Regions from separate parts of the Microbacterium sp. bgisy189 genome, predicted to be linked through region 1. Evidence: predicted binding sites of a transcription regulator. Region 1 holds the regulator's gene; the other holds the start of a gene.
The links. The regulator HrcA, encoded in region 1, represses chaperone genes, less so after heat shock. The targets are predictions, from matches to a motif close to TTNGCACTCGNNNNNNNCGAGTGCNAA.
Positions count from the first base shown of each region.

Region 1 (7,078 bases):
CGCCAGCAGGTCGTCGTTCTCACGGCTGAAGGTGTCGTGCGGTTCGACGGTCACCTCGAGGTAGAGGTCGCCGTTCGGGCCGCCCGCCGGACCGACTTCGCCCGATCCCGGCAGCTGCAGCCGCAGGCCGGACTCGACGCCGGCGGGGATGTCGAGCGACACCGTGCGACGGGCGCGCACGCGACCCTGTCCCTGACACGTTGCGCACGGATACGGAATCGTCGTGCCGTAGCCCTGGCATGTCGTGCACGGCGCAGAGGTGACGACGTTTCCGAGCAGACTCCGCACGGTGCGCTGGACCTGACCGGAGCCGTGGCAGATGTCGCACGTCGCGGGCTGGGTGCCGGGTTGGCAGCACGACCCCTGACACGACTCGCACAGCACTGCGGTGTCGACCTCGATGTCGCGGTGCGTGCCGAAGACGACGTCGCCGAGGCTGAGCGTCACCCGCACGAGGGCGTCCTGGCCGCGTTCGCGACGGTCCCGAGGACGGCCCGCGCGCCCGCCGCCGGCGGCGCCGAAGAATGTCTCGAAGATGTCGCCGAACCCGCCGAAGCCGCCGGCGCCGCCGAAGCCGCCGGCATCCCCCATGTCGTAGCGCTGGCGCTGTTCGGGGTCGCTGAGCACGTCGTACGCGTGCGTCACGAGCTTGAAGCGCTCTGATGCGTCCTCGCCCGGATTCACGTCCGGGTGCAGCTCACGGGCAAGCCGGCGGTACGCCTTCTTGATCTCTTCGGGTGACGCGTCCTTCGACACGCCGAGGACCTCGTAGTGGTCAGCCACAGTCGCCTTTCCTGCCCATTCGGGCGCGGTCTGCTCGGGTCAGCGGGCGCGCTCGTCTTCTTCGAGCAGCCGGCTGAGATAGTGCGCGACGGCGCGGACCGCCGCGAGGTTGGTGGGATAGTCCATGCGGGTCGGGCCGAGGAGGCCCACCCGGGCGCGTGAGACGGAGGCGTCGTAGTCGCTGGCGACCACCGACGCTTCATCGAGACCGAACGCCTCGTTCTCACGACCGATGCTCGCCGCGAGCCCCTGCTCGTCAGCGACCATCTCGCTCATGAGTCGCACGAGCGTGACCTGCTCCTCGATCGCCTCGAGCAGCGGCGAGATGCTGCCGCGGAAGTCGGACTCGCTGCGTGCCAGGGTCGCCGAACCTGCCAGCACGAGGCGGTCCTGCCGGAACTCCTCCAGCTCTTCGGCCACGATCGATGCCACGGCGTGCGCAGCTTGATCGGCCGCGCCGGTGGTCGGGGTGTCGGCGAACTGGGTGACCGCCTGCAACCCGTCACGGATCCGCTTGCCGGTGACGAGGTCGGCGATGCGACCCTTGACGATGCGCAGTTCGTCGTCGTCGAGATCGACGCTGAGTGCGGCGACCCGCTGCGAGACGCGGCCGTTGTCGGTCACGACGATCACGACGTGACGCCCCGCCCCCAACGGCACGACCTCCACGTGCGAGACGTTGGCCCGCTCGAAGGACGGATACTGCACGAGCGCGACCTGACCGGTGAGGCGCGTCAGGGCGCGCACGGTGCGCACCAGCACATCGTCGAGGTCGGCGGGACCCTGCAGGAACGAGGTGATCGCCGTCCGCTGCGCGGAGGTGAGCGGCCGCAGTTCGGCGAGGTGGTCGACGAAGACGCGATACCCCTTGTCGGTGGGAACCCGGCCTGACGACGTGTGCGGCGCGGTGATGAGCTCTTCGTCTTCGAGGAGGGCCATGTCGTTGCGGATGGTCGCTGCGGACACACCGAAGTGGTGCCGGTCGACGATCGCCTTGCTGCCGACGGGCTCGTGTGTGTCGACGTAGTCCTGCACGATGGCGCGGAGGACCTGTAGTCCGCGTTCCGAGACCATGACCCCTCCTCGTTGGCACTCCCGATCCCTGAGTGCCAATTCTATCGCGGCGCGCAACGCCCGGTACACCGCGTGCATGAACCACCTCCGCATCGACGGTGCCGCGCGCGGGTAGCGTGGGCACCCATGCGCCCGAACTCGCCCCGATCCGACGACCTCACACCGCCGACGGCGCGTGAACAAGCTGCCGCGACACGGCGCCGCCGCACCGAGGAGCGCATCGTTGCGGCCGCAACGGAGTTGTTTCTCCGAGAGGGCTACGCCGCCACGAGCATCGCAGCGGTCGCCGAGGCGGCGGGCGTCAGCGAGCGTACCGTCTATGTCCGATTCGCGAGCAAAGTGGTCCTCTTCCAGCGAGTGATCGAAGTCGGGATCGTCGGCGATGTTGACGCGACGCCGATGCCGCAGCGTGAGTGGAGTGTGGACGCACTGACCGCAGCGACCACATCGGCACGCATCGCCGCGTTCGCCGACGGCGTGTCTGCAATGCATGAACGCCTCGGCCCGCTGATGGCGGTAAACGGCGAGGTGGAGGGATCCGAGCCGAGCGTGCAGGACTCGGCAGGACGGTGGCGCGCGGCCACCCGCGACTACCTGGCGCTGTTCTGGACGACGATGCGAACCGATGGGCTCCTTCCTGCAAGCGTCGATCTCCCGTGGCTGATCGACACCACGACGGTGCTCACCGCGGCCGAGTCCCGGTTGCTCATCACGAGGACGATGGGGTGGCGGCGCGCCGTGTACCAGCAGTGGGTCGTGACGTCGATGACGAGAGCCGCGCAAGCCGCCGCCGACGCTTGACACGGAGCCACCCCTACCGTTCAATTGCAGTGTCACTGCAATGGAACGGTAGGGTAAATGGAATCGCTTCAGGCCGCTTTGGACCAGACCCTGGCGTTCGCGGAGCGATTTCCGGGGGAGATCGTCGTCGTGCCGTACTCGCTGGTCAGCAATCAGCGTGATCTCGCCGCCGGGTACGCCACCGGCTTTCTCACGCTCGTAACGACGGGATCTCGCGGGCTGCCCCGCCGGCGCCTGGAGCGGCGCGGGGAGATGATCGCGGGCTCTGCAACGCCGGACACCTGGCACCGCGTTGTGGTCCATCCGCCCGAGTTGCGTCCCGGCGGGCTCAGCGGGTGGATCCTTGAACTCGCAGTCGATCGCGCTGGCTCACCGACGGCGAGGGTGCCGATCGAAGATGGCCCGGTGGGCGTCGCGACCGGCGTGGGGCCTGGTGTGGGGTCCGCAATCGAAGCGTGCTACCTGCTCGCGCTCGGCCGCCCCGGTTTGGAAAGCCCGCGGCCGCGCTGACCGCTCAACCGGTGAGCGCGCGGACGACGGCGTCTGCCAGCAGGCGGCCGCGGCGTGTCAGGATGACGCGGCCGCGCAGCGCCGATGCGCCTTCGATCAGTCCGTCCGCGATGAGTTCGGCCACCGCGTGCCGCCCGGCGCCGGTGAGTTCGGACACGGGCAGCCCCTCGGCGATGCGCGAGCGCAGCAGCACGCGCTCGAGGCGCCGTGCCGCCTCGTCCGGCCGCTCCCGCGCCGCCGCGGGTGACTGCGCCGCCGCCAGGCGCTGGGCGTACGCGGCCGGGTGCTTCACGTTCCACCAGCGCAACCCGGCGACGTGACTGTGTGCTCCCGGGCCGAACCCCCACCAATCGGTGCCGCGCCAGTAGGCGAGATTGTGCCGCGACCGATGCTCCTCGCCCCGCGCCCAGTTCGACACCTCGTACCAGTGCAGACCGGCTGCGGTGAGCAGATCGTCGGCGAGCTCGTACATGTCGGCCTGCAGATCGTCATCGGGTGCAGCGAGCTCGTCGCGCCGGATGCGCCGTTCCAGCGCGGTGCCGTCCTCGATGATCAGGGCGTACGCGGACACGTGGTCGGGCGCGAGATCGATCGCCGTTTCGAGAGACAGCCGCCAGTCGTCCAGCCCCTCTCCCGGAGCGCCGTAGATCAGGTCGACGCTCACGCCGAGCCCCGCCGCACGGGCCGCCTCGACGGCGGTCCGCACGCCGGCCGGGTCGTGCGTGCGATCAAGGGTTGCGAGCACGTGCGGGACGGCGGACTGCATGCCGATCGACATCCGCGTCACGCCGGCGGCGGCGAGTTCGAGCGCCACCTCGGCCGTCACGGTGTCGGGATTCGCCTCGACGGTCACCTCGGCGTCCGGCTGCACGCCGAACGCGTCGCGGATACCCGCGAGCATGCGGGCGAGGTCACCGGGCGGCAGCAGCGTCGGGGTGCCGCCGCCGAAGAAGACCGTGGATGCCGCGCGCACCGCGCCGGCCTCGGACAGCACCCGCTGGGCCACCGCGATCTCGCGCAGCACTTCGTCGGCGTACGCGTCCTGCCGCGCCCCGCGCAACTCGGTGGCGGTGTAGGTGTTGAAGTCGCAGTACCCGCACCGCACGCGACAGAACGGCACGTGGACGTACACGCCGAAGTCGACGCCGGGGTCGACTCGGAGGTCGGCCGGCAGTGCGCCATCGGTCGGAACGGGGTCGCCGAGCGGGAGCGCCGAGCCCATCAGGCGGGGGTCTGGTACAGCGGCGAGATCGCCCGCAAATACCCCTGGAACAGCTCGCGGCGGCGACGCTTGACGAGCCCGGGGAGCAGCCGGTAGACGATGCCGGTGGCGCGATCGAACGCGCGCACCGTGAACCAGACCTCGTCGTTGTCTCGCCAGTCGACGACGAACGACTCCTCACCGCTGACGACGGAGCCCGACACGGTGCCGAGTGCGAAGCCGACCCGTCGAGGCTCCTCGATCGAGTAGATGACGCGGAGTTCGCCGTCGGCTTTCAAGCCCTTGACGCGACCGTGCACGTGGATCGTCGTGCCGGCGCTCACGTACGGGGTGCCGTCGGCGTCGAACCGCTGATCGGCTTCGAGGCGACTGGGCGCGACGGGCGCCCCCTCTTCGTCGAAGCTCACACCCGAATACATCGGACCTGCGGCAGGGCGCACGTCGCTGACGTCGAGGCCCGCTCCGCGCAGCGCCGACCACGACAACAGTGCGTCGGCCGACGTCGTGAACCGCTCCTCGCCGCTGCCGATCCGCCAGGACTGTTCGGCGGGCGTGCTCCTCTCGGGCGGATAGCCCATGAGGTCGGCAGCCTGGGTGGCGCCGACAGCGGCGTAGTCGACCGTTCCGTTTTGGAAGCTTCCGCGGCGCATGGTCTCCAGCCTAGTTCGGGGCTACTTCTTGCTCTCGACGTCACCGGAGAGCGCGGCGATGAACGCCTCTTGAGGGACTTCGACGCGCCCGACCATCTTCATGCGCTTCTTGCCCTCCTTCTGCTTCTCGAGCAGCTTGCGCTTTCGGGTGATGTCGCCGCCGTAGCACTTGGCGAGCACGTCCTTGCGGATCGCGCGGATGTTTTCGCGCGCGATGATGCGGGCGCCGATCGCGGCCTGGATCGGCACTTCGAACTGCTGCCGAGGGATGAGCTTGCGCAGCCGCTCGGTCATCATCGTGCCGTAGCTGTAGGCCTTCTCGCGGTGCACGATCGAGCTGAACGCGTCGACCTTGTCGCCCTGCAGCAGGATGTCGACCTTCACCAGGTCGGCGGTCTGGGACCCGGCGGGTTCGTAGTCGAGGCTCGCGTAGCCCTGCGTCTTCGACTTGAGCTGGTCGAAGAAGTCGAACACGATCTCACCGAGCGGCATGTTGTATCGCAGCTCGACTCGATCCTCACTGAGGTAGTCCATGCCGAGCAGGGTGCCGCGGCGCGACTGGCACAGTTCCATGACGGTGCCGACGTAATCCTTGGGCAGCAGGATGCCGACCTTCACGACCGGCTCCGAGACCTCGGCGACGCGGCCGTCGGGGTACTCGCTGGGGTTGGTGACGGTGACCGTCTCCCCGGTGTCGGTGGTGACCGTGTAGGTCACCGACGGCGCCGTCGTGATGAGGTCGAGGTCGAACTCGCGTGAGAGTCGCTCCGTGATGATCTCGAGGTGCAGGAGACCGAGGAACCCGCAGCGGAAGCCGAACCCGAGGGCGACGGAGGTCTCGGGCTCATACTGCAGCGACGCATCCGAGAGCTTCAGCTTGTCGAGCGCTTCACGCAGGTCGGCGTAGTCGCTGCCGTCGATCGGATAGATGCCGCTGAAGACCATCGGCTTCGGGTCGGTGTATCCGGCCAGGGCCGCCGTGGCGGGGGTGCGCTGATTGGTGATGGTGTCGCCGACCTTCGACTGGCGCACGTCTTTCACGCCGGTGATCAGGTACCCGACCTCGCCGACGCCGAGTCCCTTGGTCGGTGTCGGCTCGGGGCTCGACACACCGATCTCGAGCAGCTCGTGCGTGGCCTTCGTCGACATCATCTGGATGCGTTCGCGCGGCTTGAGCGCACCGTCGACCATGCGCACGTAGGTGACGACGCCGCGGTACGAGTCGTAGACCGAGTCGAAGATCATCGCCCGCGCCGGCGCATCGGCGTCGCCCTTGGGCGCCGGGATCTCGTTGACGAGGCGGTCGAGCAGCGCGTCGACCCCGACGCCGGTCTTGCCGCTGACGCGAAGGACGTCTTCGGGGCGGCCGCCGATGAGGCCGGCGAGTTCGGCGGCGAACTTGTCGGGGTCGGCTGCCGGCAGATCGATCTTGTTGAGGACCGGAATGATGTGCAGGTCGTTCTCGAGCGCGAGGTAGAGGTTCGCGAGGGTCTGCGCCTCGATGCCCTGTGCCGCGTCGACGAGGAGGATCGCGCCTTCGCAGGCGGCGAGGCTGCGCGAGACCTCGTACGTGAAGTCGACGTGGCCCGGGGTGTCGATCATGTTGAGCGCGAACGTCGATCCGTCGAGGGACCACGGCATCCGCACGGCCTGCGACTTGATCGTGATGCCGCGCTCGCGCTCGATATCCATGCGGTCGAGGTACTGCGCCCGCATGTCGCGGTCGGAGACGACGCCGGTGATCTGCAGCATGCGGTCGGCCAACGTCGATTTGCCGTGGTCGATGTGGGCGATGATGCAGAAATTGCGGATCAGCTCGGGCGGCGTTGCGGCGGGCTCGAGGGGCTTCAGGGCGCGCGGTGACATGTCTGCAGCAGTCTACCGGCGCGCGTGGCGGCCGCCGCGCCACCGACCGGGAGCCATCTCCTGCGGTTCGCCTCCACATGAGAAAGAGTTAACCGCCCCTTACCTTGCGGCATTCAGCGGATTCCCAGCACGCTCGGAGTTGCGGTCGTTTCTCAGCGCTCACCCACGCGCG
Region 1 covers NZ_JBYIPT010000004.1:207,492-214,569, forward strand. The annotation lists gene dnaJ (molecular chaperone DnaJ) at 1-783, opposite strand, end outside; gene hrcA (heat-inducible transcriptional repressor HrcA) at 823-1,857, opposite strand; gene AC3ENX_RS08025 (TetR/AcrR family transcriptional regulator) at 1,984-2,658, shown strand; gene AC3ENX_RS08030 (hypothetical protein) at 2,716-3,168, shown strand; gene hemW (radical SAM family heme chaperone HemW) at 3,173-4,390, opposite strand; gene AC3ENX_RS08040 (DUF1990 domain-containing protein) at 4,390-5,040, opposite strand; gene lepA (translation elongation factor 4) at 5,062-6,906, opposite strand.

Region 2 (7,078 bases), on a different contig from region 1:
GCCACCGAACCGACCGCGACTGCAGACGACGACCGCGACGCCGCCGAAGAACGCGAGCGCGAGGAGGCCGAGCGTCGCGCGATGATCGAATCCGGCGGCGACGCGACGGCGCTGGTCGACGCGATCGACCGTGCCGTGGCCGCAGCCGACGGCACGGGTGCGAGCTCCGTCGAAGTCGAGAGCGACGGCTGGAAGGTCGATGTCATCCTCGCCGACGGCAGCGAGGTCGATGTGCGCGTCGGCGCCGACGGCGCAACGACCGTGCGCGCCGACCACCGTGACGACGACGCCGACCCCGCGCTGGACACCGCCCGCATCGCCGAGATCGCCGCTGCCGCGATCACCGCAGCCGGCGGCACCGGCAGTGTCACCTCGATCGAGACCGACCGCGACGACAGCCACGCCTTCTCGGTGTCGGTGTTCACCGGTGCCACAGACGACGTCGACGTCGACCTGACAGAGACCCTCGAAGTCGTCGAGATCGACTGACCCCGTCCCACTCCATCTCGGGTGTCCACGACACGCGGTTGCGCCCCGGTGCGCATCGGCGAGTCGTGGACGCTCGATGTTGGGACGACACCCGGCTGGGCGCGGATACCCTGGATGCTGTGATCCTCGGCATCGACACCTCCCTCGGCACGGCGGTCGCCGTCGTCGACGGTGACGGTGTCGTGTTCGCCGATCGCGCGAGCGAGAACCCCCTCGGCCACGCTGAAGTGATCGGTGACCTGCTCGCCGCAGCCCTCGGCGATGCCGCACACGGGCCGCTCGGCGCGACCGCTCCCGCCGCACGCGTCGAGCTCACCCACGTCGCCGCGGGCATGGGTCCAGGGCCCTTCACGGGGCTGCGGGTCGGCATCGCGGCCGCCCGCGCGTTCGCGACCGGACGCGGCATCCCCGTCGTACCGGTGCCGAGCCACGATGCGGCAGCCCTCGGCATCCTGCTCGCCGACCCGTTCGCCGACCCCGAGCGCTTCGCCGTCGTCACCGACGCGCGACGCCGCGAGTTCGCCTACACGATTTACGACGGCATCGACGATGACGGCCTGCCGATCCGCGTCGCCGGCGCTGCACTCACCCCGCGCGACGACATCGACGCCGTCCTGGCCACCGCCGGCGCCGTCCGTCGCGACGTCACCGCCATCTCGGCCGCGATGGTCGCGCTCGTCGCGGCGCGCGCTGTGGCTGCCGGCCGTGAGATCGCGGCCGCCGAACCCCTGTACCTGCGCGCGCCAGACGTGACGATGCCGAAGGGCCCCAAGAAGGTGGGTGCATGACGCTGCGCACCGCGACCCCCGACGATCTCGACGCCATCATGGCGCTCGAGCGTTCGTCGTTTCCCACCGATGCGTGGAGCGAGGCGATGATGGCGGCCGAGCTCGTCTCGCCGCACGGCCGATATCTCGTCGACGAAGAGGCGGGGTTCCTTGTCGGCTACGGCGGGGTTCGTGCGGTCGAACGCGCAGACGACGCCGACATCCAGACGATCGCGCTCGCGGAGCAGGTGCGTGGCCGCGGTCGTGGCCGCACGCTGCTGCGGGCGCTGTTGGCGTTCGCGCGCGAACGCGGCGCCCGCGAGACGTTTCTCGAAGTGCGCGCCGACAATCCCGTCGCCCAGGCCCTGTACGTCTCCGAGGGCTTCGTCGAGATCGCGCGGCGCCCCCGGTACTACCAACCCGACGATGTCGACGCGATCATCATGCAGCTCGACCTCGTCGGCTGGGCCGCCGCGCACGCCGCCGACGAGGTCGACAAGGCCGGGTGGTGCTGATGAACACGCATGAGCCGCTCGTGCTCGGCATCGAGACCAGCTGCGACGAGACTGGCATCGGCATCGTCCGCGGCCGCACACTGCTCAGCAACACGATCGCGAGTTCGATGGACGAGCATGCCCGCTACGGCGGCGTGATCCCCGAGATCGCCGCGCGGGCCCACCTCGAGGCGCTGCAGCCGGCGATCGAGGCGGCCGTCACCGAGGCAGGCATCACCCTCGGCGACCTGGATGCCGTGGCCGTCACGAGCGGGCCGGGCCTCGCGGGGGCGCTCATGGTCGGCGTCGGCGCCGCGAAGGCGCTCGCCGTCTCGCTCGACAAGCCGTTGTACGCGGTCAACCACCTCGTCGGCCACATCGCGGCCGATCTGCTCACCGGGGATGCCGTGGAGTACCCGACGGTGGCGCTGCTGGTCAGCGGCGGCCACACGTCCTTGCTGCTGGTGCGCGGCCTCGTGAGCGACGTCGAACTGCTCGGCGAGACGATGGACGATGCCGCGGGAGAGGCGTTCGACAAGATCGCGCGCATCCTCGGTCTGCCCTACCCGGGAGGCCCCGAGATCGACCGGGCGGCGGCGAGCGGAGATCCGGATGCCATCCGCTTCCCGCGCGGGATGTCCCGTGCATCCGATATGGCCGAGCACCGGTACGACTTCTCGTTCTCCGGACTCAAGACCGCCGTCGCGCGGTGGGTCGAGCAGCGCGAGGCGGCGGGCGAGCCAGTCTCGGTGCCAGACGTCGCCGCGTCGTTCCGTGAGGCCGTCGTGGACGTGCTGGTGACGAAGGCGCTCGACGCGTGCGCCCGCCACGACGTGCCGCGACTGCTCCTGGGTGGTGGGGTCATCGCGAACAAGCGACTGCGCGATGTCGCGCTCGAGCGTGCAGCGGCGGTCGGCGTGGAGGTGCGCATCCCCCCGCTGTCGCTGTGCACCGACAATGGAGCGATGATCGCAGCCCTGGCATCCGAGCTCATCATGAGCGGTCGGCAGGCATCCACGCTGGCGTTCGGGGCTGATTCGACGCTGCCGGTCACCGAGATCCAGGTGGCGGTGACGGCATGACCGACCCGCGTCCGGCAGAGGAGATCGCACCCGCCGACCCGATCGCACCGCCCGCTGAGGCGGCACCCGCTGACGCGGCGCCCGGCGACACCGCGCTGCCGGGCGCGCACCGCGGCGGCTTCTCACGCGAGTTCACGGCGCCGACCGACATCGTCGTGCCGCAGCACGCCGAGGTGCAGTGGGCCCCTCAGCCGGCCGCACCGCTGCCGCGATCGGCGGGCTGGGCGCTCATGTTCGCGATTCTCGGGCTCGCCGTGTCGTTCATCGTCGGCTGGGGCTTCTTGATCGGTCTGCTCGGCGTCGTCCTGTCGGTCGTCGCACTGCGCCGCCCCTGGGAGTCGCGCGGCGTCGCGATCTGGGCGATGTGCCTGAGCCTGCTCTCACTGCTCTACAGCGCCGGATGGCTCTGGTGGGCGGCGTCGCAGGGCGACCTGTTCTCCTGAGTCATCGAGGCGCCTGAGTCGTCAGACCCGATCGGCGAGGATGGCGACCCGCCTTGCACCGTCGCGCGTGAGGATGAGGGTGGCCTCGTCCGTACCGCGCAGTCGCAGCTTGCGGCGGAACGTCGCCGGGTCGACGTCGACGCCGCGCTTCTTGATCTCGATCGTGCCGACGTCGTGCGAGGCGAGTGCGCCGTTGATGGTCGGCAGCTTCAGCGGCATCACCTCGCGCACGCGGAACGTCTGCACCAAGGGGCTGGTCAGTGCGGCATCCGATGTGAGGTAGGCCGTGCCGCCCGCGATCATCCCGGCCTCGAGCGTCCGCGCGACGTCGCCGATGAGCCTCGCCCGGATGACAGCTCCGTCCGGCTCGTGCACGAAGGCGCCGAGTGCGCGCACCGGAACATCCTCTGCGTCGGCGGATGCCGTCACCTCGTGCGCCGTGCCGCCTCGGATCACGAGGGCTGACCGGGCGACGTCGGGCCGCGCGAGCACGCCCGACCACACCACGAGTTCGATCGTCGATCCGTCGACGCTGATCCACTGCGCCTCGGTGCGGGGCGGAATGCGGTCGCGGTCGAACGCGGGCCCGAGCTTGATGCCTGCGGGTACTCGCGCTGCGAGGTCGAAGACCCACTCCAGTGGCGGCGACCACTCGTCGGCGGCGAGGCGCCGGGTCTCGCCGTGCCCGGCGGCGCGGCGCGCCGGGTCGAGCCACACCGCGTCGACACCGGCGAGATCCGTGTCCTGCGCGGTGCCATGCTGCACGGTGACGCTCTCGCCGAACGGCGCCAGGTTGTATGCCGCGAGGGCAGCGGTCACCTCGTCAGCGTCGACCGCGAGCACATCGAGCCCGAGGCCCGCGAGTCCCATCGCGTCGCCGCCGATGCCGCAGCCGAGATCTGCGACCTTCCGCATGCCGGCATCCCGGAACCGCACCGCGTGGCGCGCGGCGACCTCGAGTCGCGTCGCCTGCTCCAGTCCCGCGCGGGTGAACAGCATCCGCGCCGCGAACGGACCGAACTTCGATGCCGCGCGCGTCCGCAGGCGTGCTTGCGTCACGACGGCGGACACGAGGTCGGGGGAGTGGCCGTCGCGTCGCAGCCGGCTCACGATGGCGGCGACGTCGGCGGTCTGTTCGACGGGGCCCACCTCGTCGACCAGGCGCAGCCCCTCGGCTGTGAGCAGGGCGGCGAGCTCGCGGGAGTCCATCCGGCCAGCCTACGGCGCACGTGACATCGTCTGGCACTCGCGTTGCACGAGTGCCAGCGGCGCTCTAGACTTGCGTTAGCACTCTCGGGGTGAGAGTGCTGACAGTCTCTCGAAGACTCCACACGCCAACAGGCAGAGCAACTGCAAGAAAGAGGTAGACCGTGTCGGTTTCCATCAAGCCGCTCGAGGACCGCATCGTCATCAAGCAGGTCGAGGCCGAGCAGACCACCGCGAGTGGCCTGGTCATCCCCGACACCGCGAAGGAGAAGCCCCAGGAGGGCGAGGTCGTCGCGGTCGGCCCCGGTCGCATCGACGACAACGGCAACCGCGTTCCGCTCGACGTCGCCGTCGGCGACCGCGTGATCTACAGCAAGTACGGCGGCACCGAGGTGAAGTTCGGCGGTGACGAGTTCCTCGTCCTGTCGGCTCGCGACGTGCTGGCCGTCGTCGTCCGCTGAGACGACTGACGCTCCCGAAGGACCCGGATGCCACGGCATCCGGGTCCTTCGTCGTTCCGGCAGCCGCGTTCGCCTGGCAGGATTCCGGCGGCGTTCGACCGGATGCCGACGCTGCGACGGTCACCTCGATGTCACGACCGTCCTAGGCTGAGACTCATGACACCGGCAGATCCCGCACGCGAGCAGGCGCTCGGCGGCGCGTTCGCGTTCACGGCGTACGTGCTGTGGGGCTTCATGCCGCTGTACTTCCTGACGCTCGACCCCACCGGTCCGTGGGAGGTCGTGGCGTGGCGGGTGCTGCTCTCGCTCGTCTTCTGCGCACTGCTGCTGACCGTCACCCGGTCCTGGCCGATGCTCATCGCCATCCTGCGCAACCGACGGCTCGTGCTGTGGACGCTCGCCGCGGGCGGCCTCATCTACGTCAACTGGCAGGTGTTCCTCATCGGAACCCTCACCGGCCACGTCATCGAAACGAGCCTCGGCTACTTCATCAATCCGATCGTCACCGTGCTGTTGGGCGTGCTCGTGCTGCGCGAGCGGATGCGGGTGACCCAGTGGGTCGCGATCGGCATCGCCGCGCTCGCGGTGCTCGTCATCATCATCGGGTACGGCAACGTGCCGTGGATCGCGCTCACCCTGGCCGCCAGCTTCGGCATCTATGGACTCGTCAAGAAGCAGATCGGCCCGTCGGTCGACGCCATCAGCGGGCTGACGCTCGAGTCGCTCTGGCTCGCGCCGATCGCCGGGGTGCAGTTGGCTGTCGTCGCGGCGACCACAGGCATCACGATGGGGCAGGCGGGTCCCGGGCACGCGACGCTCCTGCTGCTGGCCGGGGCCATCACCGCCGTGCCGCTGCTGTTCTTCGCCGCCGGCACCCGCCGCGCGCCGCTCACGCTCATCGGCATCCTGCAGTTCATCGCCCCGATCATGCAGTTCGTCACCGGCGCGTGGATCCTCGGTGAGCCCATGCCGCTGGAGCGATGGATCGGATTCGGGCTCGTCTGGGTCGCGCTCGTCGTGCTCACGATCGACTCGCTGCGGGCCGCGCGCCGCAACCGCACGGCGCCGGTCGGCCCCGTCGTCTGAACCGAACGCGCCTCGCGAGGTAACGATTCGGTCGCGTTACAGACCGTTAACACATCGCAACATTGGCGGCGCCTGTGCGCAAGTAGGTTGGACGCAATCGGCGCGGCGCCCGAGCAATGCCGCGTCACCGACAGCAAGGAGCACAATGAGCGTTCTGACACGTTCACGCGCTGCGAAGGTCCTGGGCGGCATCGCCCTGATCGGCGCCAGCGCCCTCGTCCTCGCCGGGTGTAGTGGTGGCACCACGACCGGCGACCCGACCGACGAGCCGGACGCCTCGTCGTTCGACTTCCCGGTCGACTGCGACGCGGCCGCGCCCGCCGAGTACGTGCCGGAGTACACCTCGACCTCCGAGGGCCCCGGCACCGACCTCACCTACAAGATCGGCACTGCCCTGCCAGTGACCGGCAACCTGGCCTTCCTCGGCCCGCCCGAGATCGCCGGCACCGAGTTCGCCGCCGCCGAGGTCAACGCCGCCGACAAGGGCGTGCAGATCGACCTCCTCCAGGGCGACTCCGGTGACACCGACAACAAGGCGTATGAGACCGAGATCCCGCGTCTGCTGGGTGACGGAGCGACCGCCATCATCGGCGCCGCGTCTTCGGGAACCTCGCTGCAGTTCATCGACCAGGTGATCGCGGCCAACGCCATCCAGTTCTCGCCGGCGAACACCTCTGCCGCCTTCACGGGCTACGAGGACAAGGGCCTCTACTGGCGCACGGCTCCGTCCGACGTCCTGCAGGGCGAGGTCCTCGGCAACCTCATCGCCGGTGACGGTGCTGAGACGCTGGGCATGATCATCCTGAACGACTCGTACGGCACCGGCCTCGCGTGCTTCACCAAGGCGGCCTTCGAGGCAGCCGGTGGTGAGGTCGTCGCGGCCTCGATGTACAACACGGGTGACACGAACTTCTCGTCGCAGATCGAGGACGTCCTGGCCGCAAGCCCCGACGCCATCGCGCTGATCACGTTCGAAGAGGTCAAGACGATGGTTCCCGAGCTGGTCGCCAGCTACGACGCCAGCAAGCTGTACTTCGTCGACGGCAACCT
Region 2 covers NZ_JBYIPT010000002.1:234,106-241,183, reverse strand. The annotation lists gene AC3ENX_RS04130 (hypothetical protein) at 1-489, shown strand, start outside; gene tsaB (tRNA (adenosine(37)-N6)-threonylcarbamoyltransferase complex dimerization subunit type 1 TsaB) at 609-1,277, shown strand; gene rimI (ribosomal protein S18-alanine N-acetyltransferase) at 1,274-1,771, shown strand; gene tsaD (tRNA (adenosine(37)-N6)-threonylcarbamoyltransferase complex transferase subunit TsaD) at 1,771-2,832, shown strand; gene AC3ENX_RS04110 (hypothetical protein) at 2,829-3,275, shown strand; gene AC3ENX_RS04105 (class I SAM-dependent methyltransferase) at 3,297-4,484, opposite strand; gene groES (co-chaperone GroES) at 4,646-4,942, shown strand; gene rarD (EamA family transporter RarD) at 5,099-6,028, shown strand; gene AC3ENX_RS04090 (ABC transporter substrate-binding protein) at 6,174-7,078, shown strand, end outside.
Region 2: a site for HrcA is predicted at 4,515-4,541, ahead of groES (co-chaperone GroES). Genes of this name have one in related genera too.